2 regions of the Cycloclasticus sp. PY97N genome follow, and region 1 is predicted to be linked to the other one. Evidence: riboswitches for the same ligand, from Rfam matches in the RefSeq annotation. Region 1 holds a riboswitch; the other holds the start of a gene.
What was found. A riboswitch is a leader RNA that binds a small molecule or an ion and turns the genes downstream of it on or off. The one in region 1 is predicted to bind cobalamin.

Region 1 (15,774 bases):
ATAGCATCCATCGTTTTCATAAGGGTTACGCTTTTTTCATTCTCTGTCGACTGACTGTTAAACATATCCTGCTGATGGATCACACTGCTCTGAGCCAGCTGTATATCTCCTAACGTTACACCCGCTTTTTGATATTGATAGCCTGGGAGAAAAATACCCGCTAATAGTTTTTTGGCGATTTTAATTAAATCCCGACTATCTTGTGTGCCCGATTTTAATTTATAAGTCGCTTTTTCAGAATAAAACGGTTTTTTATCGAATGGGCTGGTACGAATAAAAACACTCACTTGCAGCGCAACACCCTGCTGGGCTCTTAGTTTTTCGGCTGCTTTAAGACAAAAAACACTCAATACTTGTTCAAGTTCTTGCTGATCAGTCACTTTATCTTTAAAGCTTCTAGAGCAAATAATTTGTTGCTTTGGTTTTTGCTCTTCATTAAAAGACATAACTGGAGTCCCTTGCAATTCTTGCACTGTTTGAGCCAAGGTAATATTAAAATGCTTTTTTATTGAATTAATGGGTTGGGATTGCAAATCCCATACAGTTTCAATACCCAACGTATTAAGCTTTTCGTTTAATCGGCGGCCAACTCCCCACACTTCGCCAACCGGCGTTATTTGCATTATTTTCTGGCGCCTAATGGGTTCGTTAATATCTACTACCCCACCGCTACTTGGCCATTTCTTTGCCGCATAATTTGCCAGTTTAGCCAGCGTTTTTGTTGGGCCTATCCCTACCCCAACCGGTATACCAACCCAGCGTGCTAGGCTGTTTTTTATCTCTAAGCCTAAGTCAGTTGCGTTAACGTTATGTCGCTCCAAATCGATAAAAGCCTCATCTATCGAGTAAACATCTACCGAGGGCGAAAAAGCAGTCAGGCTATGCATGATGCGTGCGGATAAATCTGCATACAAAGGGTAATTAGAGGAAAACAGTTGTATATCGTGCTGTCTAACCAGCTGCCTGACTTGGTGGACAGGGACGGCCATTTTTATGCCTAGGTCTTTAACCTCTTGGCTACGAGAAACAATGCAACCATCATTATTACTGAGCACGGCCACCGGTTTATTCAATAAGTCGGGACGAAATAATCGCTCACAACTGACGTAGAAATTATTGCAATCAACCAGTGCAATGTTTGCGGGGTATTTCACGGTAAGTTAGCGTTTTTATAGGTTTTTATACATTGTGGATAACGCTCGTTACCACACCCCAAATAACCATGTCTACTTCCTCTTTTATGGGTATATCTGGGTAATCTGGGTTCTCGGGAGCAAGCACCAATTTACCTTCTTTTGAGCGCAGCCGTTTAACAGTTAACTCGCCATCTAGAGCACAAACAACTATTTTACCCACGCCCGCATGAACAGAGCGATCAACCACAAGGATATCATCGGGGTGAATACCAGCGCCCAGCATAGACTCCCCTTCTGCTCTAACAAAAAAAGTAGCCGCCGGCTTGTTAATAAGGAGTTCATTCAGGTCAAGTCTTTTTTCTATGTAATCATCGGCCGGTGACGGGAAACCAGCGGCAACACTCACACCATAGAGTGGGATAGATGGTACGGGGCTATCTAAATCGGGTAAAAAAATATTAGGAAAAGGTATTTTTTCAGCGTTAATTTTTTGCTTTTTGTGTTCCAGTAATTCGCTAACAGTCGCCATAAGGCTTTCTGGTATTCTAACGGCCTTGGTAGGTTCGCCATAGCTTGAAGAGCCTTTTTTGCGACCTGCTCCTGCACGCGCTCCTCCATGTTTTGTTACTTTTTCGACCATGATAAAACTCTTTTCTATAAGACACTTGAATAGTGTACGTAAATCAAGTTGGAATGAAAAGGGCTTTTAAAAGTTATCCACTAAAACTGTGGATAACTTTGTGAAGAAGTATCGTAAAGCGAAAAAAAGGTAGTGCTGGCGACTACTTATAAAAACTGGTCTAATTTTGACCAGCCATAATATTTTGCTAGTTTCTAAGCGCTATAATCAACAACGTTATGCTGTTGAGCACCGAGTCCTTCGACTTCGGCAACCACTTTGTCGCCTGCTTTAAGAAACTGTGGTGGGTTCATACCAAGCCCTACTCCTTCTGGCGTGCCGGTAAAAATTAAATCACCCGGTTGAAGGCTCATAAACTCATTAATATAGCTCACCAATTTTTTAACTGAATGAATCATCGTATCGGTGTTGCTGGCCTGCATCCGTTTACCATTAACATCTAAGCTCACAGCGCATGATTGGTACTGTTTAAACTCATCCAAGGTCACAAAGTATGGTCCAATGGGGGCAAAGGTATCTGCACTTTTACCTTTAAGCCACTGGCCACTTCGGCTTTTTTGAAAATATCGCTCAGATACATCAATGCCCGTACAGAAACCAGCAATATGCGCTTCTGCATCGTCTTCTGAAATATATCGAGCTGGCTTACCAATAATAACGACAAGCTCTATCTCCCAGTCCACTTGTGTCGCGCCTTTAGGTCGCTCAATAAGGTCAAAGGGGCCGCTTAAAGCACTAACTGCTTTGGTAAAGAGCACCGGCTCGTCTTGCTGCTTGCCCCCTGTTTCTTTAATGTGCTCATCATAATTTAAACCAACAGCAATAATCTTGCCTGGGTTTAATAACGGCGCGCCAATGCGGTCAGGCTTTTCTATAATGGGCAGACTATCAACATCGAGGTTTTTCAGTGCCTGTAAACCATCGTTGGCTAAAAAATCAGATGAAATAACATCACACACACCCTCTAAAGAGCGAATTCTATTGTTACTGTCTAACAGGCAAGGAGTTTCCTGACCAGGTAAACCAACATTGAGTAATTTCATAGAGGAGCCTTTTCATTAAGGGTTAATTAAATACTCTGATACTATATCTGAATCACTATGTTGGTGAACAGTGATACAAACTAATAATAAATTTGGGAGATATAAATATGAGTAATGCAGTTGTAGCCTTAGGCGGGTTCGCGTTTTGGACCTTAATTCTTGTTTTATCGATAGCCACATTTCGTGCGGTTAGTGACCTTGTTCTTAAGCGCGGTATTCCTATAAACGGCTTTAAACCGGATGGCTCAGATGTACCGGGTTTTGGTCAACGATTAACCCGTGCACACTTAAACAGCCTTGAACTGCTACCGGTTTTTGCTGCCGTCGTATTAACGGCCTCTTTGGCGGGTCAAATGGCTTTATTGGAACCAACCGTTATGTACATTCTGTATGCTAGAGTGGCTCAATCTATCGTACATCTGATTTCTACTTCAGCTATTGCTGTGCTGATTCGCGGTATCTTCTTTGTTGTTCAAGTTGCATTATTAATCTCTTATATCTGGCAGATTGTTATGTAAGAAAGGTTACATTTTTTAGTTAGTCAACAAAAAGGCTAAACCTTATCTTCAGGTTTAGCCTTTTTTATATCCCTTGTTTTTTGTTAAATAGCCGTATAATTACTGGCATGCAATTGAAACAAACACAGCGACTCATCGCCTTTTTTATCAGCTTATTGATCAGCGTTAACGTACTAGCAAAACCTCAACGGATTGTTTCGCTAAACCTATGTGCCGATCAGCTATTAATGGCGCTATTATTACCGCCCGAGCGATTAATTGCTATTACGCCATTAGCAGCGAACCCAGAAGCCTCTTATTTATACCAAAAAGCGGCTCAATATCATCAACATAGTAGCCGTATTGAAGAGATTATGGCACTTAAGCCAGACTTAATTGTTGCTGGTGAATTTACCGCCCAACCAACTAACCAGCTACTTGAAGAGTTAGGTTATAAGGTGATCAAGTTAGGCTTACCTATTAACAGTGACGGCATTTTTCAGCAAGTGCGCTTTTTAGGTCAGCAAATTGGTGAACCTGCTCGTGCCGAGGCGCTTATTCTGGCTATGCGCAAACAGTTAGCTAACATTATTGGGGCACAAGATAACAGGTCTCAACGAGCAGCTGTTTACTATGCCAACGGCTTTACCGCAGGCCAGCAGACGATCGTCAATGAAATTTTAACAATGACGGGGTTAAGAAATATTGCTGCGGAATTGAATTTAGATTTTGTTGCCCCTTTATCGCTAGAATCCCTATTAGCATCAAAGCCAGACATTCTTTTATTAGGACGCTCCAATAACAACACCAACAGCTTAGCGCACCAAATTTTACAGCACCAGGCCATCCAGCGATACGCAGCGCTCAAACAGGTAAAAAGAATAACCATTCCTGATAGATATTGGAGTTGTGCAGGACCGTCTAGTTTCGCTGCAGCGAGTTATCTACAGCAGCAATTATTAGCGCAACCTCTTTAATACGCCCATGCAAACTCGCTTAATGACTAACCATAACGAAACCCGCTTAACAGCGATCTTATTAATGAGCCTGTTAGTGTTAATGGCATTGTCATTAATAATAGGCGAATTAAATATAAGCATTATCAATAGCTTAAAAAGTATTGTTAATAACGAATCTACACTAGAATCTATTGTATTTGAAGAAATTCGTTTGCCTCGCACCCTACTCGCTGTGCTGATTGGCGCGTCATTAGGTTTATCCGGCGCGGCCTTACAAGGTATGGTTAGAAATCCATTAGCCGAACCCGGTGTTATCGGCGTATCAAGCAGTGCCGCCTTGGGCGCAGTGATTGTTTTTTACTTTGGTTTAAGCGCTATTTTTCCCATTGCATTACCGCTCGGGGGGATAGCCGGTGCTTTATTAGCGGTTGTTTTTCTGTACTTATTAACCGGTAAAAATAGCAGCATGCTCACCCTAATATTGGCGGGCGTCGCTGTTAGTAGCCTTACAGCGGCCTTAACAGCGTTAGCGCTCAATTTATCGCCTAACCCCTATGCTTCTCTTGAAATATTTTTTTGGTTAATGGGCTCCTTAGCCGATAGAAGCTTTACACACGTTTGGTTGATTCTACTGCCAACCCTATTAGGTTGGTGGTTAATGCTAAAAGGACGGCGCGATTTAGATGTACTCTCACTCGGTGAAGACACTGCCCAATCCTTGGGTGTTAACTTAGCAAAGCTTAATCGACGTATTATTTTAGGCGTTGCCTTAGCAGTTGGTTCTGCGGTATCGGTAAGCGGTGGTATTGGCTTTGTAGGCTTGGTAGTCCCGCACTTACTGCGGCCACATGTAGGCTACCAACCTGGGCGGCTATTAATATGCAGCGCACTGGGTGGTGCTATATTACTATTAGCAGCCGATATGATTGTTCGCTTAATACCGACGCAACAAGAACTTAAAATTGGCGTATTAACCGCCTTATTAGGCGCCCCTTTCTTTTTACATTTAATTTTAAAATCAAGACGAGAGTGGCTTTCATGAGTTTAGTGGCATCAAACATAGCCGTTAGTTTATCCGGCCACAGCATATTAAAAAATATGAGTATTCAGTTTCCAGCAGGAAAACTCACTGGATTAATTGGCCCTAATGGAGCCGGTAAATCCACGCTGATGCGTGCCTTAGCTGGTTTACTGCCGATTGAATCGGGTGTAATACGTTTGGCAGACAAAGACATTCAAGCCATGCAAGCGATTGAATTAGCAAAAGAAATAACCTATTTGCCGCAACTTGGTGAATGCCATTGGCCGCTAACCGTTGAACGGGTCGTTATGTTAGGCCGGCACCCGCATAATGATGGCCATCATGCAGATAGTTTAAGCTTACAAGCAGTAGAAAAGGCTATTAAAGAAGTGGATATAGAGCACCTAATAGGCCGCTCGGTTAATGAGCTATCTGGCGGTGAGCGAGCGAGAGTGATGCTAGCTCGAGCACTGGCCACTGAGAGCCCTATTTTACTGGCAGATGAGCCGATCGTATCACTCGACCCGCGGCATCAAATTGAGGTTATGGCGTTATTGCAAACGCTGGCGAAAAAAGGAAAAACAGTTATTATTGTTTTACATGAACTGCACTTAGCCATGAGGTATTGTGAGAATCTTGTTTTACTGAATAACGGGGTAAAAACATCTGAAGGTATCGCCAACGATGTACTATCGATTGAGAACATGCAGGCTGTTTATGGTGTTGATGCGATTTTTGGAGAACACCAAGGAAGCCAATGGGTTTTACCTTGGCAGCATAAAAAAAGGGAGAAGGCATAAGCCCTCCCCCTAGTCCATTTAGAAACGGCTAACGATGCTAATTAGCTGGTTGATAGCTCAATGAGAAAAACACATTGGCACCATCTGTGTTGTAACCCGCTACTGTTTCATATTCTTCATTAAATAAATTAGCAACTTTTACTTGTGCTGTTAAGTCCTTGTTTATTTTATAAGCACCTACTAAATCGACTGTGGTAAAACCGGCAAGACGGCGATTGTTTGCAACATCATCAAAGCGACGGCCCGACACAAACACCTTACTTGCAAGACTAAAATCACCAAATGCTTTATTAGCATTCAAGGTAAAGGTTTGTTCAGCACGTCTAGCCAACACATTACCATCGTTCACACCGCCGCTTTTATTTTCAGGATCAATCCAAGAAAACTGGCCATCGACATTTATTCCGGCAATATCAGTAGCTGCTTGCAGCTCAAGCCCTTTTATCAACGCCTCGGAGATATTTTGAGGAACCCATAAACTATCCAGTGCGATTAAGTCTTTAATTTTTGTACGGTAAGCACTGGCCGACCACGTAATATCTGCGTGTTTACCCACTAAACCTAGTTCAAAGGACTTAGAGCGCTCAGCATCTAGATTAGGATTTGCACCAAATGGAGAATAAAGATCAACAAGGGCTGGCGCAACAAAAGCTGTTCCAAACGATGCGTTTAAGCGTAAATTATTAGAAAGCGACGTACCCCAAGCAATGTTGCCCGTAGTATTGCTACCAAACTGCTCATTATCTTCATTTCTAACGGCTAATTGATAAGAATGCGCACCATATTCACCTAATAATTGAGCAAAAACGGCATTGCTATGACGATTGGTTTCTGTGAAGCCACCCGATTCTTTTATTTTGTCATCTTCGTAGTCATAACCTAACACCAACACGTGTTCATCATTAATTTGGAAGTCATTTTGCAGGCTAAAATGGTCTTGTTGATTATCAGCAAAACTGGCTGCAAATGCGCCTTCGTTATCAGCCTCAATTCTGCCTTGGCTTAAGGTTGCTTTTACAGTCCATGTGTCTGACACATCAGCCGTCAACTTAGCACCAAAGGTATGTTGCAAAAAGTCCGTTGTGTTGAAATAACCATCGTATTCACTTTGCCCCTCACTGTATAAGCTAAAAAACTCTAGCTCAGCAGAGTTTGCAAAGCGGTGCCCTGCTCGTATAGAGGCATTGCTGTTTCTATAAGCATCGTCGTCAGGCTCGGTAGCGAAACAACCAATGAATGATGTGCCGCTTCGACCATCACAGCTGTTAAAACCATTTGTTTCTGTATAGCCGCCGCTTAAGCTATACCAATTAGATGCATCTCCACCAGAAATTCCAAAGGTGGTTTCTTTCGTATCATGCGTACCAAAACCAACCGAAAGATGAGGTGTTAGCTCACCGCTTCCCTTTTTAGTAAAAATTTGAATAGTTCCACCAATAGAACCAGAGCCATATAAGCTTGATTGCGGCCCACGTACCAACTCAATACGCTCAATTTGGTTAAGTGGAATATGCTCAATTTGAGGCGCACCAAAGGCATTCGTTGCCAACTTAACGCCGTTCAATAAAACCTGGGTGTGGTTCGACTCTGTACCACGTAAAAATAATGACGTTTGCTTGCCCAAACCGCCAGTGTTGGCAATTGTTACGCCAGGAAGCCCTGAAATAGCCTCCGCAACCGTTTTATATTGATACTTTTCGATCTCTTCTTTGGTCACAACTGAGACAGAGGCTAATGTTTCATCAGCCGTTTGCGTCGTACGTGTAGCCGTCACAATAAGCGCATCATCACTGGCGAATACAATTGAAGGAGCAAAAGGTAGAACGGCGGCAACACTTGCAGCCAAAAGAGTTTTTTTCATGAGATTTCCTCGTTAGAAGGCGCAGCCCCGCGCCAGTTAAAAGACGCACGTGAGGAAATGTGATGAAGTTGAAATAGAGTAAACAACGTCAGCCCAGTTGCCCACCCGCAACGTACCGGTTTGCCTTTGGCAGGTCTCCGGGCTCATAAGTGGCTAATGTTCTGTTAACCGATGTATCGCCTTCCCATGTTTTGACACAGTGGCTGTTGATACATGTTACTTATATACCGTTGCGGGGGCAGCGTTGGGTTTGATTAAATCGTACCAACTTCCCTTTTAATTAGGCAAAGGCCTAATACCAAAAAGCGTGGGCATTATCTTTGATTTAGTCTATGCTAGTCAAGATGAGCGCTAGGTTAATTAATTGAAGAAAATCAATATCTAATGAATTCGAATAGTATTAAGGTTCTACTTGTTGACGATCATGAGTTAGTTAGAAGTGGTATAGAGCACATCTTGCAATCTGACCCGGATATTGAAGTTGTGGCGATTGGCTCATCGGGTGAAGAAGCCGTTAAATTAGCCGAACAACTCAAGCCAGACGTTATCCTAATGGACTTAAATATGCCGGGTATAGGTGGCGCCGAAGCGTTGAAACGAATATTAAGCGCGAACCCAGTTCTAAAATTATTGCCCTAAGTGTGTATGACGATGGCCCTATCCCGCATCAGGCTATAAAGTTAGGTGCTAAAGGTTATATCAATAAAGGCTGCGCGGTTAATGAAATGACAAGCGCGATTATGTCGGTTTACCAAGGTAAAAACTACCTGTCCTCTGCAGTGGCAACCAACTTAATCTTCAGTGGGCAAGAACCAGAAAAGAATGTTTTTAGCCAGTTAAGCAGTAGAGAGTTACAAATAGTAACAAAAATTGTTGATGGCCACAGAATTGCAGATATTGCCAATTCATTATCGATCAGCCCCAAAACAGTTAACACGCATCGCTATCGAGCACACGAAAAACTAGGCGTTTCTAACGATATCGAACTTGTTAAATTGGCCATTAATGAAGGTCTGCTAAAAAATTTATAAATTTATAATAATTTCCACTCGTCATTATCGTCATCATAGGGTAAAATTCGCGCTCAATTTGATTGCCTGGGTGGTGAAATTGGTAGACACACGGGACTTAAAATCCCGCGACTTTAACGGTCGTGCCGGTTCGATTCCGGCCCCAGGCACCATTGAATATCGAGGCTCCAGCAATTATTTGCTGGGGCTTTTTTATTGCCTATAGTTTTCGGGTCAATGCGGGGTCAATGCTGAATTGTTATTTGTTATCTTTTTAGCAATCGTTTCCCCATCGTAAGAATGGGACGAATATAAAGCGTCGATAGACTCGCGCTCAACATATTTCCCTAGATCACAAATAACCAAGAAAAACATAGAATACTTTGCTCCCAAAAGGTTTGCGGCAGTAATCAACTATATAAAACAACTGTTAATCATTGGAACACTGATTCGAATCCAGTCGGAGGAGCCATATATCAAAGTCTTAGTTACCCTTGCGGTGCTGGGGCTTTTTTATTTTCAGATATATCCTTGATGTACCGTCACCACCACGACGGGCTCATAGTTCATTTCCTCAGTCCATTTTCTATTTCTGTATTGCTAGCAACATTCACCTCAAAATAAACCCAACAAACCACTTAATTTAGAATAAACACTTATTTGACAAGCGACAGTTCAAAGGGTTAGAGTTCGCGCCAATGTTCCCGAAAAAACACATCGTGCTTAAACACCTAAGCATACTGCTTCTGATTCTTAGCACACTAAGCTATAGCAGTGTGTGGGCAATGAGCGGTCATGATGATATTGCCGGGGAACATCAGCAAACTATATCTCATATAGCTGATTTACACAGCACTGATCTAACTAGTGATCAAGACAACCACCTAGATGATGATCACTGCTGTCACGCCGGTGCTCATTTGTTAGGCTTGATTGGTCTCTATACAAAAGTATCACTTCACGTAGCTAAACGTGACACCTTGGCATATAACCTACTTTTTCAGTCACACCAAACCAGCCCGCTCCAGCGTCCCCCTCTTAGCTAATTCCTAATAATTTTGTCGGTTATAGCCGGCGATACCTACACGATTCATTAATTTAAATCGTCTATGTTTTATTTTATTTATAGGAATTTCCATGAGATTTTTAAATGTCATTAGCCTTTTTGCATGCGCCTTATTGTTACCTTCAACAGTTGGCGCTAACGAGCAACAGAAGCTCGAAAGTTGGCTAAACCAAGTTGTACAACATCATCCTAGATTACAAGCAGCTCAAGCTTCTGCTGATAAGGCATCAGCTGAGCTTCGTGCTGCCAATCAACCTTTGTTCAACCCAGAACTTGAATTTGAGTATGAACGAGCAGGTGTTGATACAAAAACAGCGGGCATCACTCAGACCATTGACTGGGGTGATAAACGATTAGCGCAAACACATCTTGCCGATTTCAAATTGCAGCTTAGCCTTACCGAATTAACTGTTGCACAGCAAAAATTAACTGCTGAAGTTTTATTAGCATTGGTTACATATCAAGCCAGTATTGATACGCTGAAAATAATTGAAAAACGTTCAAATTCGATGTCACAGTTTTTCAGTATTGCCAAACAGCGTTATCAAGCTGGAGACCTTACCGAAGTTGAACTGGCTCTAGCCCAACTAGCAAGCAGCGAAGCGAATTTTGAGTTAGCTGATGCTCGTTCTGAGTTAATTATCAATAAACAGAATCTTTACGTGGTATTAGGGAGCGGGAGTAACTCTTTACTAATGTCATTACCAGTAATGAGTGACATACCTACCAGCTCAGAATATCCGGTAAAGGATTCGAATCAAACACTCGATCGCTTACCAGAGATGCGTCTTGCCCTTACTCGAATGAACATTGCTCGTGCAGAAATTAAATTACGTCAGCGCGAACAACGCCCTAACCCAAGTATTGGAATAAAAGCAGGTAAGGAAGGCAACGATAATTTAACGAGCCTTAGTTTCTCAATGCCTCTGTTTGTACGAAATAATTTAAGCGCTGAAGTAGAAGCCGCCCAATTACTGCTTATACAGCGTGAATATGAAGCAACAAGTACGAGACAAGCATTACTCGCTCAACTGACTTCAGCAGAACAAACACTTCAGGTTAATCGTCAAGCATGGGCTCAGTGGAAAGCGACCGGAGGTCAGCATTTATTACGAAAAGAAAAACTGTTAGGCCGTCTATGGAAAGCAGGTGAATTAAGTACAGCCGACTATTTGGTGCAACTCAAACAATCACTTGATACCGAAGAAAGTGTCATTAGGCAGCGCGCTCAACTATGGCAGTCTTGGACGCAATGGCTCATTGCCTCTGGCGATATTGCTAAATGGATAAGCCCCCAAAGTAGCCTACAAACAAACAGCATCCCTAAGAAATTAGGCAGTGGAGAATAATAATGAATAAGTTTAATACCATTTTTTTGATCACTCTTTTAACTCTATCAAGTGCTCAAACCATCCATGCATCAGAAGATGACCATGACCACAAAACCGCACATACTGAAGAAGATCATGATACGCATGAAGAAGACGGTGATGCCCATGAAGAAGATCATGATACGCATGAAAATGACGGCAAAAAACATGAAAAAGGCGGTGATGCACATGAAGAAGAGGAAGGAATTCATTTAACAGCTGCTCAACAAAAAGCAGCAGGCATAACCACTACGCCCCTCCAGTTAACGAATATAGACCTCAGCATTAGTGCACCAGGCGAAATAACCCTAAATGCTTATGCAACCAGTCAGGCTGTATCACTCATTAATGCTCAGGTTGTTAAAAGACATGCAAAACTAGGTGATTTAGTGTCTACGGGGCAGCCATTAGTCACGTTATCTAGTGTTGAAATGGCACAGGCACAGGGCGACCTTTTAGTAGCTGCTCGAGAATGGACCCGTGTTCGAAAGTTAGGACAAAAAGTAGTTTCTGCGGCTCGATACATACAAGCCAAAGTAAACAATGAACAGGCTCGTGCAAAAGTGCAGGCATATGGCATGAACCAACAACAAGTTGAGGCCATTTTAAAAGCGGGTAATGCCAGACTGGCCAACGGTCGCTTCCAACTATTAGCGTTGCAAAGTGGCACCGTAATTCAGGATCAATTTACATTGGGTGAAGTAGTTAATGCAGGTCAAATGTTATTTAAAGTTAGTGATGAAACGAAACTTTGGGTAAATACTCGACTAACCGCAAAACAAGTTACAGACGTGCAAATAGGAGCTATGGCCAATGTCATTTTTGGTAAAAAAACATTAAAGGGAACCGTTATTCAACGTCATCATTCTTTGGATGAAAGCACACGTACTATTGGTATTCGTATCGAAGTAGCAAACCCTGATGACGTATTACACCCAGGTGTTTTTGTTGACGTAAACATTGCTGCAAATAACGCAGAAAAAGTACTGTCTGTTCCTGCCGATGCGGTTCTACGTAGCCCTGATGGCGATTGGATGGTATTTGTTGAGCACGAAGACAACCAATTCGAGCCTAAAGAAATCAATGTATTACGAACAAATAATGGAGTGACGGTAATTGATGGTATTGATGCAGGCACTCGCGTCGTAACTCATGGTGCATTCTTTTTACAATCAGAATTAGCAAAGTCTGGTTTTAACATTCATAACCATTGAGGCCACAACCATGTTTAATAAAATTATTGACCTCGGTATTAATAATCGTCTGCTGGTAGTGCTTTCACTGCTGGCGACTCTTGTTGGCGGAACATTAATATTACCTTCACTTAATCTTGATGCCTTTCCGGACGTAACCAATGTTCAAGTACAAATTAATACTGAAGCTCGTGGACTTGCTTCGGAGGAAGTCGAGCAACTAATCACCTTCCCTATCGAATCCGTGATGTACGCCTTGCCTGATGTTGAAGAAGTTCGCTCAATATCTAAAACAGGGCTATCTGTTATCACTGTCGTTTTCAAGGAAGGAACCGACATCTATTTTGCCCGGCAACTTATTTTTCAACGCCTGCAATCGGCACGTGAGCAAATTCCAGATGGTATTGGAACCCCTGAAATGGGGCCAAATACTTCAGGGCTTGGGCAAATATATCAATATATTTTGCGTGCTGACGATCCTGAAAAATTTGATGCTATTGCCTTGCGAAGTCTAAACGATTGGGTGGTCAAGCTGCTATTAATGCCTGTTAGTGGGGTAACCGAAGTCTTATCATTCGGCGGTGAAGTAAGGCAGTACCAAGTGCAAGTACATCCCAGTAAATTACTGTCTTATAAACTAACCATTAAAGATATTGCTGAAGCTATTGAAGAAAACAACCGTAATGCAGGTGGCTGGTATTTAGACAGAGGTGCGGAACAACTCATTATTCGTGGTGTAGGCTGGGTACGAAGCGACAAAGAGGGTTTACGTGACATCGGTAATATTCCGTTAAAAAATATTGACGGCGTATCAGTACGAGTCAGTGATGTGGCAATAGTCGATTTTGGCCCTGAAATTCGTCAAGGCGCTGTGACTATGTCGACTCGTGATGTTAAAGGAAACCCAGTTGCAATGGGCGAAGTAGTAGCAGGGATCGTAATGAAACGCTTAGGCGCTAATACAAAAGCGACTATCGATGGTATTAAGGCAAGGCTACCCGCGATACAAACGGCATTACCGGACGGTGTGACTATTGAACCTTTTTACGATCAAGCAGACTTAGTCAATCAAGCCGTTAAGACGGTAAGCTCAGCATTATTACAAGCATTCGTGTTGATTATCGTTGTCTTAATGCTGTTTTTAATGAACATCCGTGCCGCCTTTTTGGTGCTCATCTCAATGCCAATATCGGTTGGTTTAGCACTCATGTTTATGGCCTATTGGGGTATTTCAGCGAACCTGATGTCGTTAGGTGGTTTAGCCATAGCTATCGGTATGATGGTGGATGGTTCGGTTGTGATGATGGAAAATGTTTTCAGTCATTTAAGTAAGCCTGATAGGGAGCACGAGCAATACGCTCAAACAGTGCTAGCGGAAGGTGCACCCGATCCATATAACGTAGCTCAAGACCATCATGGGATTTCACTTCGAATTCTAATAGCTGCCCGTGAAGTCGGCAGGCCGGTGTTTTTTGCGGTGATGATTATTATCATCGTATTTGCACCGTTATTTACGTTGGAAGGAGTCGAAGGCAAGTTGTTCCAACCAATGGCTATTTCAATTGTATTGGCTATGTTAGCTTCGTTATTGGTTGCGCTTATTATTGTGCCCGCATTGGCAACATACATGTTCCGTCACGGGGTTAAAGAAAAAGACAATCCAATTGTTACCTTTTTTGACAATATGTACCGCCCGCTGTTATCACGGGCTTTAGGTGCACCTCGTAAAATTGTCTTCGGCGCCGTCATCTTGTTTATTGGTTCACTCGCTTTAGTGCCTTTTCTTGGAACAGAGTTTGTGCCTGAATTGGAAGAAGGCACCTTAAACATTCGTGTCACACTAGCGCCTTCATCTAGCTTAGAAACCTCATTAGAAGTATCTGGGAAGCTTGAAAAGAAATTGATGACCTTCCCAGAAGTTCTATACGTTTCCAGTCGAGCTGGACGTGCTGAAATTGGCGGTGATCCTGAACCTGTATCCAACGTTGAGATATTTGTTGGCTTGAAACCTGTAGATGAATGGACAAGCTCATCCAACCGTCAAGAATTACAAAAATTGATGGAGGAAAAGATGTCAGTTCATCCTGGTTTGCTATTCTCATTTTCACAGCCCATTGCTACTCGCGTAGATGAGTTACTGTCGGGTGTGAAAGCACAATTAGCTATAAAGCTGTTTGGCCCAGATTTAGCCACGCTTGCAAGCACCGGTAAAAAAATAGAAGGCTTGGTGCGCAAAATTGAGGGTACTCGCGGCGTTGAAATGGAACAAATTGCGGGTGAAGCTCAATTGGCTATTCGTCCTAATCGCGATTCATTAGCACGTTATGGCATTCCTGTTGCGCAAGTAATGGATCTAGTCGCCAATGCCATTGGTGGCATGGAAGCAGGTCAAGTCATTAACGGCAACGAACGATATGATATTACTGTTCGCTTGGATGCAGGTTATCGCAACAGCATAGAAGCCATTCAAAATATCACCTTACAAGCACCAAACGGTGCATGGGTTAAATTGGCTGATGTAGCTGAGGTAAAAATCGAATCCGGTCCACCACAAATCCGTCGAGATGATGTGCAACGACGAGTGGTCATTCAATCCAATGTTGAAGGCCGTGATATGGGTGGCCTTGTAGCTGAAATAAATCAGCGAATCAATGACGAGATTGATTTACCCGCTGGTTATACCGTTGTGTTTGGTGGGCAATTTGAAAACCAAAAACGAGCACAAGATAAGCTGATGATTGTCGTTCCCGTTTCACTGGGAATGATATTTTTAATGCTGTACTTTGCATTCAATTCTGTCGGGCAATCCTTATTAATTATGTTGAATGTGCCCCTAGCTATGATTGGCGGTATCGTTGCATTATTTATCTCTGGTCAGTACTTGTCTGTACCGGGTTCAATTGGCTTTATTGCCTTGTTTGGTGTTGCGGTATTGAATGGCGTGGTGATGATCAATGCCATTAATCAACGAATTGCAGATGGGCTATCTAGTCAACAGGCCGTGTTTGAAGGTGCTGTATCACGTTTACGTCCCGTGCTCATTACCGCCGCAACCACAGCTCTTGGGCTTATCCCTATGTTACTTGCGACAGGAATTGGCTCAGAAGTACAGAAGCCACTGGCAACGGTTGTCGTTGGCGGGCTTTTCTCAGCAACCTTGTTAACGTTGGTGGTAATA
Region 2 (15,774 bases), 270 kb from region 1:
TGTAGCGAATACCTAGAGGGATAGATAGAAAAGCGTTGATGGTTATCTCCGAAGTGCATATGTAAAAAAACTTGAATCCGCATTTTACAGTGTTTAACGCAGTCTTTTCTGATGCTGAGGTATTTATTAAACCTCATTAGATCAAAACTATGTGACACTCACAACTTGACGCTACAATCACCCTTATACTCAAGACATTTCCATTACATTCAAAACAACGACCTCTTTTATGCCCTCTTTACCAACGCTTTATTCATTACGTCAGTGCCCTTATGCGATGCGAGCACGAATGGGTTTATTAATGGCTCAACAAGTCGTTACTTTGCGTGAAGTGAACATGAAAAAAAAGCCTGAAGAGATGCTATCTGTTTCAGCAAAAGCAACCGTTCCCGTACTGGTCTTAAATGATGGCTTAGTCATCGATCAAAGTATCGATATTATGCTTTGGGCCTTAAATAAAAATGACCCTAGTAACTTACTTTATAAGCACCAAGCCAGCATGCTAGAGGATATGCTTAAGTTCATTGAACATAACGATATCACCTTCGTAGACTCACTTAAAAAATATAAAGCGGCCTCTCGATATCACGACAAAGAGAAAAACACTTACCGCGGGCACTGTGAAGAATACGTTAAACAACTTGAGCAGCGACTTAACCGACATGAGTTCATCATGGGCGATAACCCCAGCTTAGTCGACTATGCGATTTTACCCTTTATCAGGCAATTCTCTCGTGTTGAACGGCAATGGTATCTACAAGCGCCTTACCCCGCTCTACAGCGATGGTTAACAGCCCAATACCAACAAGCTGTTTTTACAAAGGCAATGGTCAAGCACGAACCTTGGACAGAAAATCAAGCAACCGTTGTATTCGGTAAAGTTTAAATTTCGCAAACCTCATCAGCGCATTCATATACCTCAACGGTAATATGAGAAAGTTGCTGAAAGCCCGCTAATAGATCTTTATAGTGTTCTGTCGGCTTCGGGTCATGTGTGACCAAAGAAATAATTGCGGCATAATGATTTGCACTGACTTTCCAGATATGAATATCTGAAACACGGTTATCGGCGTCTTTTTCAATGCTGTCTTTAATGGCAAGCCTATATTTCTCATCAACACTGCCATCCAGTAAAATAGGGCTCGTCTGCTTTAATAAGCCATAAGACCAGCGAGTAATAATTACTGCCCCTACTATACCCATCATTGGATCAAGCCAATTAAGACCAAAATACTTGCCAGATAGCAATGCTACAATAGCGAGTAATGATGTTAATGCATCGGCGAGAACATGCATATAAGCCGCTTCTAAATTGTGGTCATGACCATGGTCATGAGCGTCGCCATGATGATGGTCTTCTTTAAGTAAAAAAGCACTAATAAAATTTACCAGAAGGCCAATAACTGCCACACCAATCGCCGCATTAAATTGTATCACTTGAGGATCAATCAAGCGTTGAATAGAGTCAATCACCATCACAAATGCTACAACAGCCAAGGCAACGGCACTGGCAAAACCACCTAGCACACCGACTTTACCAGTACCAAACGTGTAAGCCTTATTTTTTGCATGCCTACGTGCATAACGATAGGCATATATAGTAATTAAAAAGGCTGCTACGTGAGTGGCCATATGCCAGCCATCAGCTAACAACGCCATTGAGCCAAACACAGTACCAGCCACTATTTCTGCGACCATGGTAATAGCGGTCAATATCAACACATATTGTGTGCGCCGTTCTCCACGTTCATTTTTCAACGAGAAATCATGACTGTGTTTTAAATGATCTAACGTGCGTTCGTGCATACAGTCCCTCATATTTTTGACTTAATCAATGGCGTATTAAAACAAAAATCAATGCCAGCCTTAAACCATTAAGACTAGCACCGACCTTCTCATATTTTAAACGTCCTATGTTTTTCAAACCATGACTATTTGTTCCGGCACAACCCGATTAGGTGATGTAACACACAAATCCTATGAAAACACTGCTCCCTTACTCAACCACTGTAACCGACTGCCTTAATTGCTTAGCGGCTGTGACCATATTGCGTAACGCTTGTTGCACTTCTGGCCAAGCACGTGTTTTTAAGCCACAATCTGGGTTCACCCACAGTCTCTCCAATGGAATCCGCCTTGCTGCCTGCTGCATTAAATATTCTATCTGCTCAATTTTTGGAACATTTGGCGAGTGGATATCATACACTCCAGGACCAATTTCATTTGGGTATTGAAACTGTTCAAAAGCATCTAATAATTTCATGTCTGATCGTGAGGTTTCAATGGTAATCACATCAGCATCCATGTCACTGACAGAACTCATAATGTCATTAAAGTTTGAATAACACATGTGAGTATGAATCTGTGTCTCATTTTTCACCCCTGAGGTGGTAATACAAAAAGCCTCAATAGCCCTGTTTAAGTATTCTGACCATTGTTTTTTTCGCAATGGTAAGCCTTCTCTTAAAGCCGCTTCATCTATTTGAATAATGCGAATACCTGCTTTTTCTAGATCCAGTACCTCATCTCTTATTGCTAAGGCTATTTGTTGGCATGTAGTCGCACGGTCTTGATCATCTCTAACAAACGACCAATTCAAAATAGTCACCGGCCCAGTCAACATGCCTTTAACCGGCTTATCGGTTAACGATTGTGCATAGCTAGCCCAATTCACAGTCATTGCTTGAGGTCTAGACACATCCCCATAAATAATCGGCGGTTTAACACAACGCGAGCCATATGATTGCACCCAACCGTTTTGTGTAAAGGCAAAACCCTGTAGTTGTTCGCCAAAATACTCCACCATGTCGTTTCTTTCTGGCTCACCATGCACCAACACATCCAAGCCTAGCGCTTCTTGCTTGGCAATGACATCAGCAATCTCTTGTTGCATGACTGATTGGTAGTCTGCCTGAGAAAGCTCACCCTGTTTGTAACGTCGCCTGTTTGATCTAATATCGGTGGTTTGTGGAAACGAGCCAATGGTCGTCGTTGGGAAATTAGGTAGGCGCAAATGCTGCTGTTGAAGTTTAATCCGCTCGTTAAAATCTAAGCCTCGCTTTAAGCTTAAGCTTTTCACATTCTCTAAACATCGCTGAACGTCTTTATTATGCACCAGCGAAGAATTTTCTCTATTGCTAATCGCTTCCCTATTACGTGAAAACTCATCGCTTGATAAACAGTTATTATCTAACACCGCGGCTTTTACCAACTGTAACTCGGTAAGTTTTTCTGTGGCAAAAGATAACCAAGATTTAATATCATCCGATAATGACGTTTCAAACGCCAAATTAACAGGCACATGCAGTAAAGAGCAAGAAGGTGCCAGCCATAACTCGCCAGCCCAATGTTGTTGAATAGCTTGTGTCACGCTGACTGTCGCGCCCAAATTGTTTTTCCAAACATTTCGGCCATCAATAATACCGACTGACAACACCTTATAACTGGGCAACCAGTCAATCAGTTGTTGGACTTGTTCGGGGCTTCTAATCGCATCGATGTGCAGCCCTGCCACGGGCAAATCGCAAACAAGCTTTAAATTGTCAGCTAACTCGCCAAAGTAGCTTGCCACCAATAACTTTAGATCGCCTCGTTGTAATTTATGGTAGGCCTGTTCAAAGGCTAACTTCCATTGATCAGGCAAATCGAGGACTAAAATAGGCTCATCAATTTGTACCCATTCGACACCCAGATCAGATAAACGATTTAATATCTCACCATAAGCTGCCAGCAGTTGATCGAGCACGTTTAACTTATCGAACTCCTCGCCCTCTGCCTTGCCAAGCCAAAGAAAACTCAGCGGGCCTAAAATAACGGGTTTAACACGATGGCCTAATTGAAGCGCTTCATTTACCTCATCAAACAACTTTTCAGTGGATAGCTTAAACGACTGCTCGGGCTGAAATTCGGGCACGATATAGTGATAATTCGTATCAAACCATTTAGTCATTTCGCAAGCGCTAACATCACCACCATCAACAGAACGGCCACGCGCCATCCGAAAGTACGTGTCAATATCCACTGCACCACCATCATGCTTAAATCGTTCAGGTATACAGCCTAGTAAGGCGCTCATATCTAGCACATGGTCATACCACGAAAAATCACCCACGGGTATAAGGTCTAAGCCCGAGTCAGCTTGAGTTTGCCAGTTGTTCTTTCTTAATTGTTGGCCATTATTAAACAAATCTTGCGAATCTATCTCTCCTTGCCAATACGACTCTAATGATTTTTTTAACTCTCTTTGCGCGCCAATACGTGGAAAACCTAAATTATGTGTACGAATCATCTTTAACCTCATTATTTTTATGTTGCGAGAAGTATCCAGCAAGCATAGAATTGAATCAATCTCATAATTTTCACCATTAAGTTGAAATAAATTCACCATGATCTTAGAAATTCGACACCTCAGGGCCATTTACACCATTGCCCGCAGTAAAAACCTTAATCAAGCCGCACAAAAGCTTCATCTGACACCATCGGCCTTATCACACCAAATAAAAACAATTGAGAACCACTTTGAAACGACGCTGTTTTTCCGCCAACACAAGCCCCTCGGGCTTACTGATGCGGGGCAACGCTTATTAGATCTAGCTGAGCGAGTATTACCGTTGGTTGAAAACACCGAGCATGAGCTTAAACAAATTGCTAATGGCAAAGCAGGAAGGCTTTTTATTACCATTGAATGTCATGCCTGTTTTGAATGGTTATTACCAACCTTAGAGCAATACCGCAAGCAATGGCCAGACATCCATATTGATATCAAACTCGGTATGAGTTTTAATCCGCTACCGGCGCTGAGTCGTGGTGAAATTGACTTAGTTATTAGTACCGACCCAGTTGATAAACCAGGTCTTTCATTCTTAACGCTGTTTCCGTATCAAGCCTTGTTAGTGATGAATGATCAGCATCCATTGAAAGATAAAGCCTTCATTAACGCAGAAGACTTAGCCGAGCAAACGCTTATTACCTACCCAGTTGAGCGTAGTCGCCTTGATGTATTTAGACACTACCTAGACCCTGCCAATGTAGAACCCGCGCAAGTTCGTCAGGTTGAGTTAACCACAATGATGATGCAATTAATTGCCGTTGGCCAAGGGGTGGCTGCCCTACCCGACTGGTTATTGGATGCGCCAACAACAGCACAGTCATTAATTGGAAAACCACTGGGCGCTAAGGGCATGCATGGGATGTTACATGCTGCTTGCCGTGACCAAGATATTGAAACACCTTATATCAGTGCCTTTATTGAATTAGCACGGGGGTTCAAAAATAAAAAATAACAAGCACTTGTAAATACATTAATTTTACATTATCTTGCTAGCCAAGAAACATTTAAGCACTATATATAGTATTTGAGGGGAATCTGGTTAGAATCCAGAACTGTCGCGCAACGGTGTTGTGAATCTTATATTCACTCAGTCCGATTACCTCTATTTTTTGCCAAGCCTCGCGTTAAGGATTGTAATCAGTGATGTATCAGCCCCGTATTGATATCACTTTTTCCCATTGTTGCCTCGAGGTTTGCCTAATAATCAACCTGAGGATTTAACAATGAACGATCTTTCTGTCGCTTTAACAACAGATCATCCAGCAGCTGCGCAAGCTGTCAACTATCAAGTTATTCGCCGCAACGGGCAACTAACCCAATTCGATGTTAATAAAATTTATATTGCCATCAGTAAAGCCTTATTGGCGGTAGAAGGTGAACATACACAACAATCTAGTCATATTCACGATCTTGCCACTCAACTAAGCAGCCAAGTACAACAGGCTATTGTTAGGCATCTATCGATAAGTGACACCATTCATATCGAAAGCATACAAGACCAAGTGGAATTAGCACTGATGCGCGCCGACTTACATAAGGTAGCCCGTGCCTATGTTTTGTATCGTGAACAACGATCCGCTGAACGCTCTGCCGAAGAAACAGCTGAACAATCCAGTTGGCAAATTCGCATCCAGCAAGTTGACCAGTCACTTCAGGCCTTTAATGAAGAATCGCTGAGCAACTTAATATCAGAGTGCGCAGAAGGGCTTAATGATATTTCAGTCGAACGAGTAATCAACGAAATTAAAAATAACCTTTTTGATGAAATGCCCGAGTCCGCCTTCCAACAAGCCATTGTTATGGGTGCCAGAGGCTTGATTGACACAGACCCCGACTATAGCCAATTGGCAGCAAGGTTGCTGCTTAATAATTTACGCACCGAGGCATTAAGTTTTACTCACCAACAAACCACCAGCCGAAGCCAAGCTGAGATGCTCGCCGACTATCCTGAGTATTTCAAAGCTTATATCAACAAAGCCGTTTCATTAAACTTATTAGATGAAGAATTATCAAGATTCGACCTAGATAAGCTAGCCGAGGCGCTACAAAGTGAGCGTGATTTTAATTTTAGTTACCTTGGTTTACAAACACTCTACGACCGTTATTTCATTCACACAAAAGACACCCGTTTTGAGTTACCACAAGCCTTTTTTATGCGCGTAGCAATGGGCTTAGCAATTAATGAGGTTGAGCGAGAAGAACGAGCGATTGAGTTTTATCAATTACTCTCATCTTTTGACTTTATGAGTTCGACACCAACCTTATTTAATGCGGGCACACCAAGGCCACAACTGTCCAGCTGCTACCTCACCACCGTTAAGGATGATTTGGCCGATATTTACTCATCTTTCAGAGATAACGCCTTACTCTCTAAATATGCCGGTGGGCTAGGCAATGATTGGACGCAAGTTCGTGCCTTAGGCGCTGAGATCAAAGGAACCAATGGCCAATCTCAAGGAGTGATTCCCTTTTTAAAAGTCGCCAATGACACCGCGGTTGCGGTTAATCAAGGTGGCAAACGTAAAGGGGCTGTTTGTGCCTACCTTGAAACATGGCATATTGATATTGAAGCCTTTTTAGAGCTTCGAAAAAACACCGGTGATGAGCGCCGCCGAACCCACGATATGAATACCGCCAACTGGATCCCTGATCTATTTATGCAACGCGTTATCGAACAAGATGATTGGACTCTTTTTTCACCCGACGAAGTGCCCCACCTTCATGCCTTAACTGGTGAAGCCTTTAAAAAGGCGTACCAGCTTTGCGAGCAGAAAGCTCAGCAAGGCGAGATAAAATTACATAAAACCATCAAAGCAGTAGATCTTTGGCGAAAAATGCTGGGCATGTTATTTGAAACCGGTCACCCTTGGATTACCTTTAAAGACCCTTGTAACATTCGCTATACCAATCAGCATGTCGGTGTTGTTAACAGCTCGAATCTTTGTACCGAAATCACCTTACATACCAGTGAGCAAGAAATTGCTGTTTGCAATTTGGGTTCTATCAATCTACCCGCCCATCTACAGGGTAACGAACTGGATCTTGTACATTTAGAAAAAACAATTACCACCGCCATGCGAATGCTCGATAACGTGATTGATTACAATTATTACAGTGTCCCGCAAGCGCGCAACTCAAACTTAAAGCATCGCCCAGTTGGCCTGGGCATAATGGGCTTTCAAGACAGTTTACAACAATTAAAAATACCCTACAGCAGTGAACAAGCGGTTGAGTTTGCTGATAAATCAATGGAGTTAATCAGCTATTACGCCATTAGCGCCTCCTGTAAGTTAGCCGCTGAACGGGGTTCCTACCCTAGTTTCAAAGGCTCTTTATGGAGCAAAGGCATTTTACCGATTGACTCATTAAAAACGCTGGCTGAGCTGCGTGGCCAGTATTTACAAGTTGACCAAAGTCAAACCCTAGACTGGGACAGCTTACGCCAGCAAGTAATGAACACAGGTATGCGAAATAGTAACTGTTTGGCGATTGCACCAACGGCCACGATCTCAAATATTTGCGGCGTTTCGCAATCTATCGAGCCAACCTATCAAAACATGTTTGTTAAATCTAATCTGTCTGGTGAGTTTACTGTTATCAATACTCATTTAGTGGCTGATCTCAAAGAGCTTGGCCTGTGGGATGAGGTCATGATTAATGACTTAAAGTACTACGACGGTTCTGTGCAACACATTGAACGTGTACCTGAAGCACTTAAAGCCCTTTATGCAACAGCATTTGAAATAGATTCGCGCTGGCTCATTGAAGCGGCTGGGCGGCGACAAAAATGGCTTGATCAATCACAAAGTCTCAACCTTTATATGGCTGAAGCATCAGGCCAAAAACTCGATAGTCTCTACATGCTCGCTTGGGCAAGAGGCCTAAAGTGTACCTATTATTTGCGCTCCATAGGGGCGACCCATATGGAACAAAATGATAATCATAACGACGCGACGTCCGAACAAGCACCGCAGGTCTGCTCTATCTTAGACCCTGATTGTGATGCCTGCCAGTAGGCCATCACCTAACATGTAAATTAAGAGGAATTATGATGCTAAATTGGAATGATCCATTTGCGAAAAACTCAAGCAAAGAAAACACATCAAGCAACAAACCCACTGTCAACCAAGCGCAAGCTGCTACGTCTTCACGGCCAGCTAACTCGCCAATTAACCCAGAAGATAAACGGGTAATTAATGGCATGGCTGACATTAACCAACTGGCCCCCTTTAAATATCACTGGGCATGGAATTACTTTATCAATGCGAATAAAAATCATTGGACACCGTTAGATGTCAATATGACTCAAGATATTCATGATTATCAACATAAACTAACGCCCGAAGAGCGCCATGTTTATGAAAATGTTTTAGCTTACCTGACCACCTCGGACATTCTCGCCATGAGAAATATCGGATTGGCGGTGATGGAAAAGATGAGTGCGCCCGAGCTACAAATTTATCAGGCTCGACAAGTGTATGAAGAAGCTATGCACACATGGACCTACCAACATTGCATAGAAACCATTGGGCTTGACCAATCGGAGATTTACAACCGCTATCGCGTTGTGCCGCAAATACATCATAAAATTCAATTGTGTAATCAACGGCTGGGCTCAATTATGCGCCCCGACATTGATTTAACGAATAAAGATGAACTGCAAAACTTTGTCATGGCGTATTTCTTTTTTGCTGCCATTTTTGAAGGAACTTGGTTTTATAACGGCTTTAGCCCCATTTTTGCCTTACAACGGCGTGGTTTAATGAAGGGAACTGCCGAGCAACTTCAATATATTATGCGCGATGAAGTCATGCACTGCTCTTTTGGTCTGCGCGTTATCAAACAAATTTTAATTGAAGAAAATATCCAGTTAGACCCACAGGCAGTACAAGCACTTTGGGAGGAAGCTGAAGCCGCCGAGCTTGACTATGCCAACTACCTGCTAGAGAAGCCCATTTTAGGCTACAACAAAGCTGACCATATTGAGCAGTTTCGCTTTATTGCCAACCGACGCTCACGCACCTTGGCATTAAAAGAGCCCTTTCCAGGCGCAAAAAACACCCTAGCATGGTTAGATGAGCAAGCTAATTTGCGTAAAGAAAAAAACTTCTTTGAAACACGCGTGACCGAATATCAAACTGGTGGTGCATTAAATTGGTAAATTAAAAATCGTCTTATAAAGGTGTTATCAATAAAAGGTTTGCCGACAATGATAGTTGCGGCAAACCTTCACCCTTAGATAAAAACACACTTGATTGATGCTTTTTATAAACTATGGAGCTGTTTTCTTTTTAGACAAGCCGGCTGTCAATACTTGGCGCATAGCATCTTCTACAGACATATCGATAAGCTGAATATTCTCTTTTGATATATACACAGTAAACCCGCCTATTTGGTAGCTCATGGGTAGATAGACGGCCACTTTATCATCAGGCATATCAACACCAGGAAGCTCACCTGCCTCACTGACCATAAACCCGATTAATTGCATATTATTAATGCTAACCATCACCACTTTTTTAAGCTCTTTTTGCTCGCCTGATGGTGAAAAATAGTGCATAAAGTCGCGAAGTGCGCCATACACTGACTTTATCAATGGAATTCTTTCTAACAGTTTCTCACCAAGTCCAAATACCCACTTAAAGATCCAAGCGTTAACCAATAAACCGACACAAAACAAAAAGCAAATACCGACTAACAAACCGATGCCGGGCACGTAATATTGCTCGGGGATAATGAACATAATTAAAGGACTCACCGTTTTTTCTATTGTCGTCACCAGCCAATAAAAAAAGTACAACGTTAACAATGCAGGAAAAACAGCAACACTGCCTTTCAGTAATATCGTCCATAATTTTTTCATAATTAAATTTTCAGTCAGCGATTGTCGAGTAAACTTGTTGGTCTTTAAGGTAATCAACATTATGTAGTAATTTTTCACTCATGCATACAAACACCATTCGTAACAAAAACCTGAACTTTATGGTTTTCTTTTCACTCGTTTTAGTTATTGCAGCCTGTGAAAAAGACAATAGAACGGCCCCAAGGGTTATCGGCAAACATCAAACCTTCGATTACCACAGCGACATTAAACCTATTCTTGAAAAGAAATGTATTGCTTGTCATGCTTGTTATGACGCTCCTTGTCAACTAAAAATGCAGTCACCTGATGGCCTTGAGCGTGGAGCAACAAAGCAATCGGTGTACGATGCTACCCGTTTAAATGATGCCAGCCCTACTCGATTATCAATCGATGCTCAAAGTGCAAAAGAATGGCGAGAAAAAGGCTTTTTTTCTGTGTTAGAAAAACGTCTACAACACGGGGGAGAGAATAATAATCAGCCCTTGTTTAAAAACATGATTGATTTAGCCTTACAAAACCCGCTAACACCTAATCAGCCGATCCCAAAAAATATTCAACTTGGCTTAAAACGAGAGAATACCTGCCCTGCTCCCGGAGAGTTTTCTGACTACGCAAAAAACAACCCACATGGAGGAATGCCCCTAGCTGTTGCCGGTCTAAATGAAAACGAGGCACAGACCTTAAGCACTTGGCTGAGTGAGGGCGCTAAAATCGTCACAAAGAACATCGATATTTCACCAGAACATCAGGCAATGATTGTCCAGTGGGAAACTTGGTTAAACAGTAACGATAAACGTACAGCATTGGTAGCACGCTATTTATATGAACACCTTTTCTTAGGCCATTTATATTTCGATCAAGTCAACCAATCTGCCGGTAACTCACCCAACGCAGGCATACAGTTTTATTCACTGGTGAGATCTTATACTCCCAGCGGTCAAAAAATTATGCCTGTTAATACAGCAAGGCCGTTTGACGATGTAAATCAGGCTTTTTATTATCGTTTAAAAGCTATCGAAGAAACCATTGTGCATAAAACCCATATTCCATATAGGTTTGATCAACAACGCTTAAAACACTTTAAACAATTATTCCTGACTCCTGGGTGGTCAGTCGACAAACTTCCCGGCTATTCTTATTTAGAAAGGTCAAACCCTTTTATCACTTATCAGGCTATTCCAGCAAAAGCCCGTTACCGTTTTCTACTAGATAACGCCGAATTTTTTATACGCAACTTTATTCGCGGCCCAGTCTGCCGAGGGCAAATAGCAACCAATGTTATCCGTGACCAATTTTGGGTTATGTTTGAAAACCCAAAACATGAGGTCTACACCAATAACCCTGATTACCAACATGCAATGAATCCTTACTTAGGGCTGCCAGGTGAAAAAACATCCTTACTGGATTTTGGTAGCCAATGGATGAAATATGAGACCAAACGAAACCAATACATAGGTCAGCGTCAACTCACCTATCAAAAAATATTTCCACAAGGTGCAACCAAGGAACATATATGGAATGGGGAACAGGTCAATGACAATGCTTTCCTTACCGTGTTTCGCCACCACGATAACGCTTCTGTTACAAAGGGATGGAAGGGAGAATTACCATTAACCACGTGGCTAATGGATTATCCCTTACTCGAAAGAACCTATTATGAATTAGTAGTCAGTTTTAATGTGTTTGGTAACGCTTCTCATCAAACACAAACTCGGCTCTATTTTGATTTAATTCGTAATAGTTCAGAAGTTAATTTCTTACGCTTAATGCCTGCTGATTACCGAGAACCACTGTATAAAAAATGGTACCCAACCTTCGCCAATATTAAAACCGAGTTTACCTATCATGATATAGATATAGATTCGCCGGTAGCCATTAACTACGAGACAAAAGAGCCTTACTCAGAATTACTTACGTCACAACTAAATGACTACCCAGCATTAACCAAAGCAAAAGATAGTATTAACCGCTGTGATGCTGAATGTCATGAAGCAGCCAGCCTTAAAAAAGAAACGTTCGAACATCAAGGTACTCAAATAAACCAGTTACTCTCTAAGCTTGCCAGCACCCCTGCTTCGCAATTAAAGGCAATCAACTGGTTACCAGAAATCAGCTTTATTAAAATTGAACAGCTAGACGGTCAGTTTTTGTCTTACAGCATGTTAAAAAACCGTCGTCACAGTAGTGTCTCCTTTATTTTAGGTGAATCTTTAAGGCACCAAGATCAGCAAGATACCTTAGCTATTTTCCCTGAATTAATTGGCAGCTACCCTAACCTAATGTTTGTTATTAGCATCAAAGAGCTAAATGATTTTGTTTTTGCCTTATCTCAAGCAGACACCCCTGAGGCATTTGATACCGTGATTAATAAATGGGGTATTCGACGCATGAATCCAAATTTCTGGAACGTTTTGCATGATTTCACCACATCACTTAATACTAAGCGGCCATTAGAATCAGGAATATATGACATAAATCGTTATGGTCGATGGTAGGTATTAAGAATGCCTACCTAAAAATAGCCTGGCGCTCTTTTTACCTGAAAAATAAAAACATATCATTGTTTTTAAAGAGCACCCAAGCTCACTATCTGCATACCGACTAGCTTCTTAGCCAAAGATAGAAAACTTTAATCTGCTTTAAAGTTTTTCATTTCAAGCCTTGTTATGGTTTAAACCGTAAGTCGAAAAGCACAATATTTTGTGTGTTAGTTTAACTATTAATGGAGTAACAAATGAATACCGATATTTTAAAAGGCAAATGGAAGCAACTCAAAGGTAAGGCGCAACAGCAATGGGGTGAATTAACTGATAAAGACGTAGATATTATTGAAGGCAATACTGAAATACTATCTGGAAAATTGCAAGAACGTTATGGTATTGAAAAAGATGAAGCAGATAGACAAGTTCAGGCCTGGTTTAAGAAATACAACTAACTAATCTAAAGGGTTAAGGTTTCTAGCAACTGATCCTTAAAGCTGGGCATTAAAGTTTACTTAAAAAAGGAAGCTAATATGTTTAATTGGGCTGTCATATTCTTGATTATAGCTATAGTAGCAGGCGTACTAGGACTTAGCGGTATTGCAGGCACTGCCAGCAATATAGCTTGGATATTATTCGTCGTTGGCATTGTTTTAGCCATTATTTTTATGATTACCGGGCGTAAACCAAAGATATAAATACCTTGGCTAATCATACAATTCGTGAGCCTAAAGGCTAATGAATAAAACTTAGGTGTCACAAAGATCCTAATTTTTGTTAGTATCTTTAGTGCACTACCATTATGAAATAAAAAATATAGGGAGTACGATGAAATTACTACATATGTTTACCATTATTATCACACTTGCATTTGCTATCACGGTGTCAGGTTGTGAACCAGACGGCCCTGCTGAAAATGCTGGTGAAAAAATCGACAACATGACAGAAGATGCTGCTGAAAGCATCGAAAATGCTGGAGAGAAACTACAAGAGAAAGTTAATTAAAACTGATTTACTCTATCAATAGATAGTGTATTAACCCCACAGTTTTAATTGTTTTTATTTCCAAATACTCTTTAGTATTGGTCTGATCGTTAGGCTTGCTGCGGTAAGCCTAACGATCTAGACACACTAAGTACTTATTTATTTCCACTTTTAAGTCGCTCAGCTTCTTCTAGCGCCGCAGTAATAAACCTCTTTTTTGCGTTATAAGCCATCGCTTCATAAAGCGCGTCATTATTGTCAGCTAACGCACTTGTTCCATTATCCATTCCCACACCTTCTTAAAAGACTTTAACCGGCATACTGATGAAAGGTGTAATATGATCAAGGCTTATCGTTTATGTCATTGGTTCTTAACATCATTGATATCATTAAACGTTAAACAACACCTCACTCAAAAACAAGCAGGCCATCATGAGTTGTTTAGTTTCACGACTACGTTACTACCTAGACATCAGTGAAGATGATGAAAATCTAGTTTTAGAACTTGAAAAACAAGAGGTTAATTACAAAGCCCGTAGAACGCTTAATTTACAACAACAAAAAAACAATTTGTTTATATTAAAGCGTGGCTGGCTCTATCGTTATGCTGACTTACAGGACGGCAGACGACAGGTACTACGTGTTCATTACCCTGGTGATATTATCGGGCTTACTGATATTGCCATGTGCGAAACACTCGGTGACATTGCAACTGCCACAGACGTTACCTTGTGCCCTTTTCAAAAAAAGCACCTTGATAAGGTCTTTATCCAGTCCCCAAGGTTAACCGCACTCATTTTTAGCTTAGGCATGTTAGAAGAAGCTATTTTACTAGACAGAATAACCATGATAGCCAGGAACAACGCCGTCAACCGCGTGGCAAACTACATGCTTGAGCTATACTCAAGACAAAAAATCCATACCAATAACACGGTATTTACAACCTTCAATATGCCGTTAACTCAAGATGTTATTGCAGACGCATTAGGCTTAACAAATGTCAGTGTCAGCAATGCATTTGCGCAATTAAAACAAGAAAATAAAATCCTTAACCATCGAAAAAAAATAACCATCTTAGATCCGGACAAGCTCAAGAAGGACTTGAATTTTATCGATCGTTTTTTTGAAATTGACACCAGCTGGTTTCCAAACGCATAAAGGGCAGGAAATATAGTGTAATAAGGTTAAGTTAGCAGTGTAGATTCTTTTGTATTCAACGACACATTAATCACATCGTATAACTCTTTAATATCTTCCTTATCTTTTAGAGCAATGACATCATCGGTATTAACTGAGGAAATGGCTTCAGCTTGAACCTTCAGCGCCTCCATATGCTCTTTGGTTTGAGATTGTAGAATTAACTTATTCAACATTTGTAATAAACAGATTACAACCGCAATGTCATTTTTACCATGCTGACGAATTTGGTCGAATGATGTATCGACAATCCCTCTAAATGTAAATGGCTTTAACTCTAACCTTAACTGCCCACTATCGTCTAAATGATATTGTGTTGGGAATTGGCGCTGCATTAAAAAAGCAATATTTTCACCCAATTTTTTAATACAGCTAATAGCTGTAAAAGGGTCATTAATGCCTGGCGATAAAGCCCTTACCGCAACCTCTACTAATTGCCGAACAGCAAATTCTGGGTCTTGCTCAGGCGTTCCTTCACTACCGATTAACAAATGAGTATTGATGTCTTTTTCTATCTCATCAATCTGGTCGCTTGCTAAGCAATGGGCAATAACGCTATTTGTCAGAATAAAATCACCAGGTTTGATGATAAATTTAATAACATAATCATTATCTGTCGCGCATTTGACTAAGTTGTCAGTATCAATTGCTTGTAAATAACCCGATGTCGTTGAATATATATCCTCACCTTTTTGTTCAAACTTTTTAGTTAAATCATCAGGTATATCGAGTTGAATCGACTGGCTATTTTTATCAGCCTTATTTGGAAATGTGCAATTCATCTGTGTCACCAATTCGTTATTAACTTCAGTAATAACGGTCTCGGCTTGTATAGCAACAGCAATGTGATGAATAAAAAATACTAATAACAATAAATTGAAAATGAGGATCGTTAACAAGCTCATCATGGAGAAAAATGG

Region 2: linked by a shared signal. The riboswitch ahead of CPC19_RS08155 (ribonucleoside-diphosphate reductase subunit alpha) and the one ahead of CPC19_RS06915 (TonB-dependent receptor domain-containing protein) in region 1 are both predicted to bind cobalamin.

Annotation. Positions count from the first base shown of each region.
Region 1 is NZ_CP023664.1:1,390,128-1,405,901, forward strand. Features, by position in the region: gene CPC19_RS06880 (Y-family DNA polymerase) at 1-1,154, opposite strand, end outside; gene CPC19_RS06885 (LexA family transcriptional regulator) at 1,180-1,776, opposite strand; gene CPC19_RS06890 (fumarylacetoacetate hydrolase family protein) at 1,971-2,819, opposite strand; gene CPC19_RS06895 (MAPEG family protein) at 2,927-3,337, shown strand; gene CPC19_RS06900 (ABC transporter substrate-binding protein) at 3,445-4,293, shown strand; gene CPC19_RS06905 (iron ABC transporter permease) at 4,316-5,317, shown strand; gene CPC19_RS06910 (ABC transporter ATP-binding protein) at 5,314-6,096, shown strand; gene CPC19_RS06915 (TonB-dependent receptor domain-containing protein) at 6,134-7,957, opposite strand; cobalamin riboswitch at 8,068-8,275, opposite strand; gene CPC19_RS11945 (response regulator transcription factor) at 8,342-8,596, shown strand; gene CPC19_RS11950 (LuxR C-terminal-related transcriptional regulator) at 8,683-8,988, shown strand; tRNA gene CPC19_RS06925 (tRNA-Leu) at 9,053-9,140, shown strand; gene CPC19_RS06930 (hypothetical protein) at 9,753-10,013, shown strand; gene CPC19_RS06935 (TolC family protein) at 10,105-11,382, shown strand; gene CPC19_RS06940 (efflux RND transporter periplasmic adaptor subunit) at 11,385-12,617, shown strand; gene CPC19_RS06945 (efflux RND transporter permease subunit) at 12,628-15,774, shown strand, end outside.
Region 2 is NZ_CP023664.1:1,660,398-1,676,171, forward strand. Features, by position in the region: gene CPC19_RS08135 (glutathione S-transferase) at 230-886, shown strand; gene dmeF (CDF family Co(II)/Ni(II) efflux transporter DmeF) at 883-1,806, opposite strand; gene metE (5-methyltetrahydropteroyltriglutamate--homocysteine S-methyltransferase) at 1,997-4,288, opposite strand; gene CPC19_RS08150 (LysR family transcriptional regulator) at 4,386-5,282, shown strand; cobalamin riboswitch at 5,314-5,453, shown strand; gene CPC19_RS08155 (ribonucleoside-diphosphate reductase subunit alpha) at 5,554-8,346, shown strand; gene CPC19_RS08160 (ribonucleotide-diphosphate reductase subunit beta) at 8,382-9,491, shown strand; gene CPC19_RS08165 (DUF502 domain-containing protein) at 9,603-10,271, opposite strand; gene CPC19_RS08170 (fatty acid cis/trans isomerase) at 10,274-12,688, shown strand; gene CPC19_RS08175 (CsbD family protein) at 12,928-13,128, shown strand; gene CPC19_RS08180 (DUF1328 domain-containing protein) at 13,207-13,371, shown strand; gene CPC19_RS11895 (hypothetical protein) at 13,502-13,678, shown strand; gene CPC19_RS12005 (hypothetical protein) at 13,813-13,944, opposite strand; gene CPC19_RS08185 (Crp/Fnr family transcriptional regulator) at 14,090-14,815, shown strand; gene CPC19_RS08190 (DUF2254 domain-containing protein) at 14,842-15,774, opposite strand, start outside.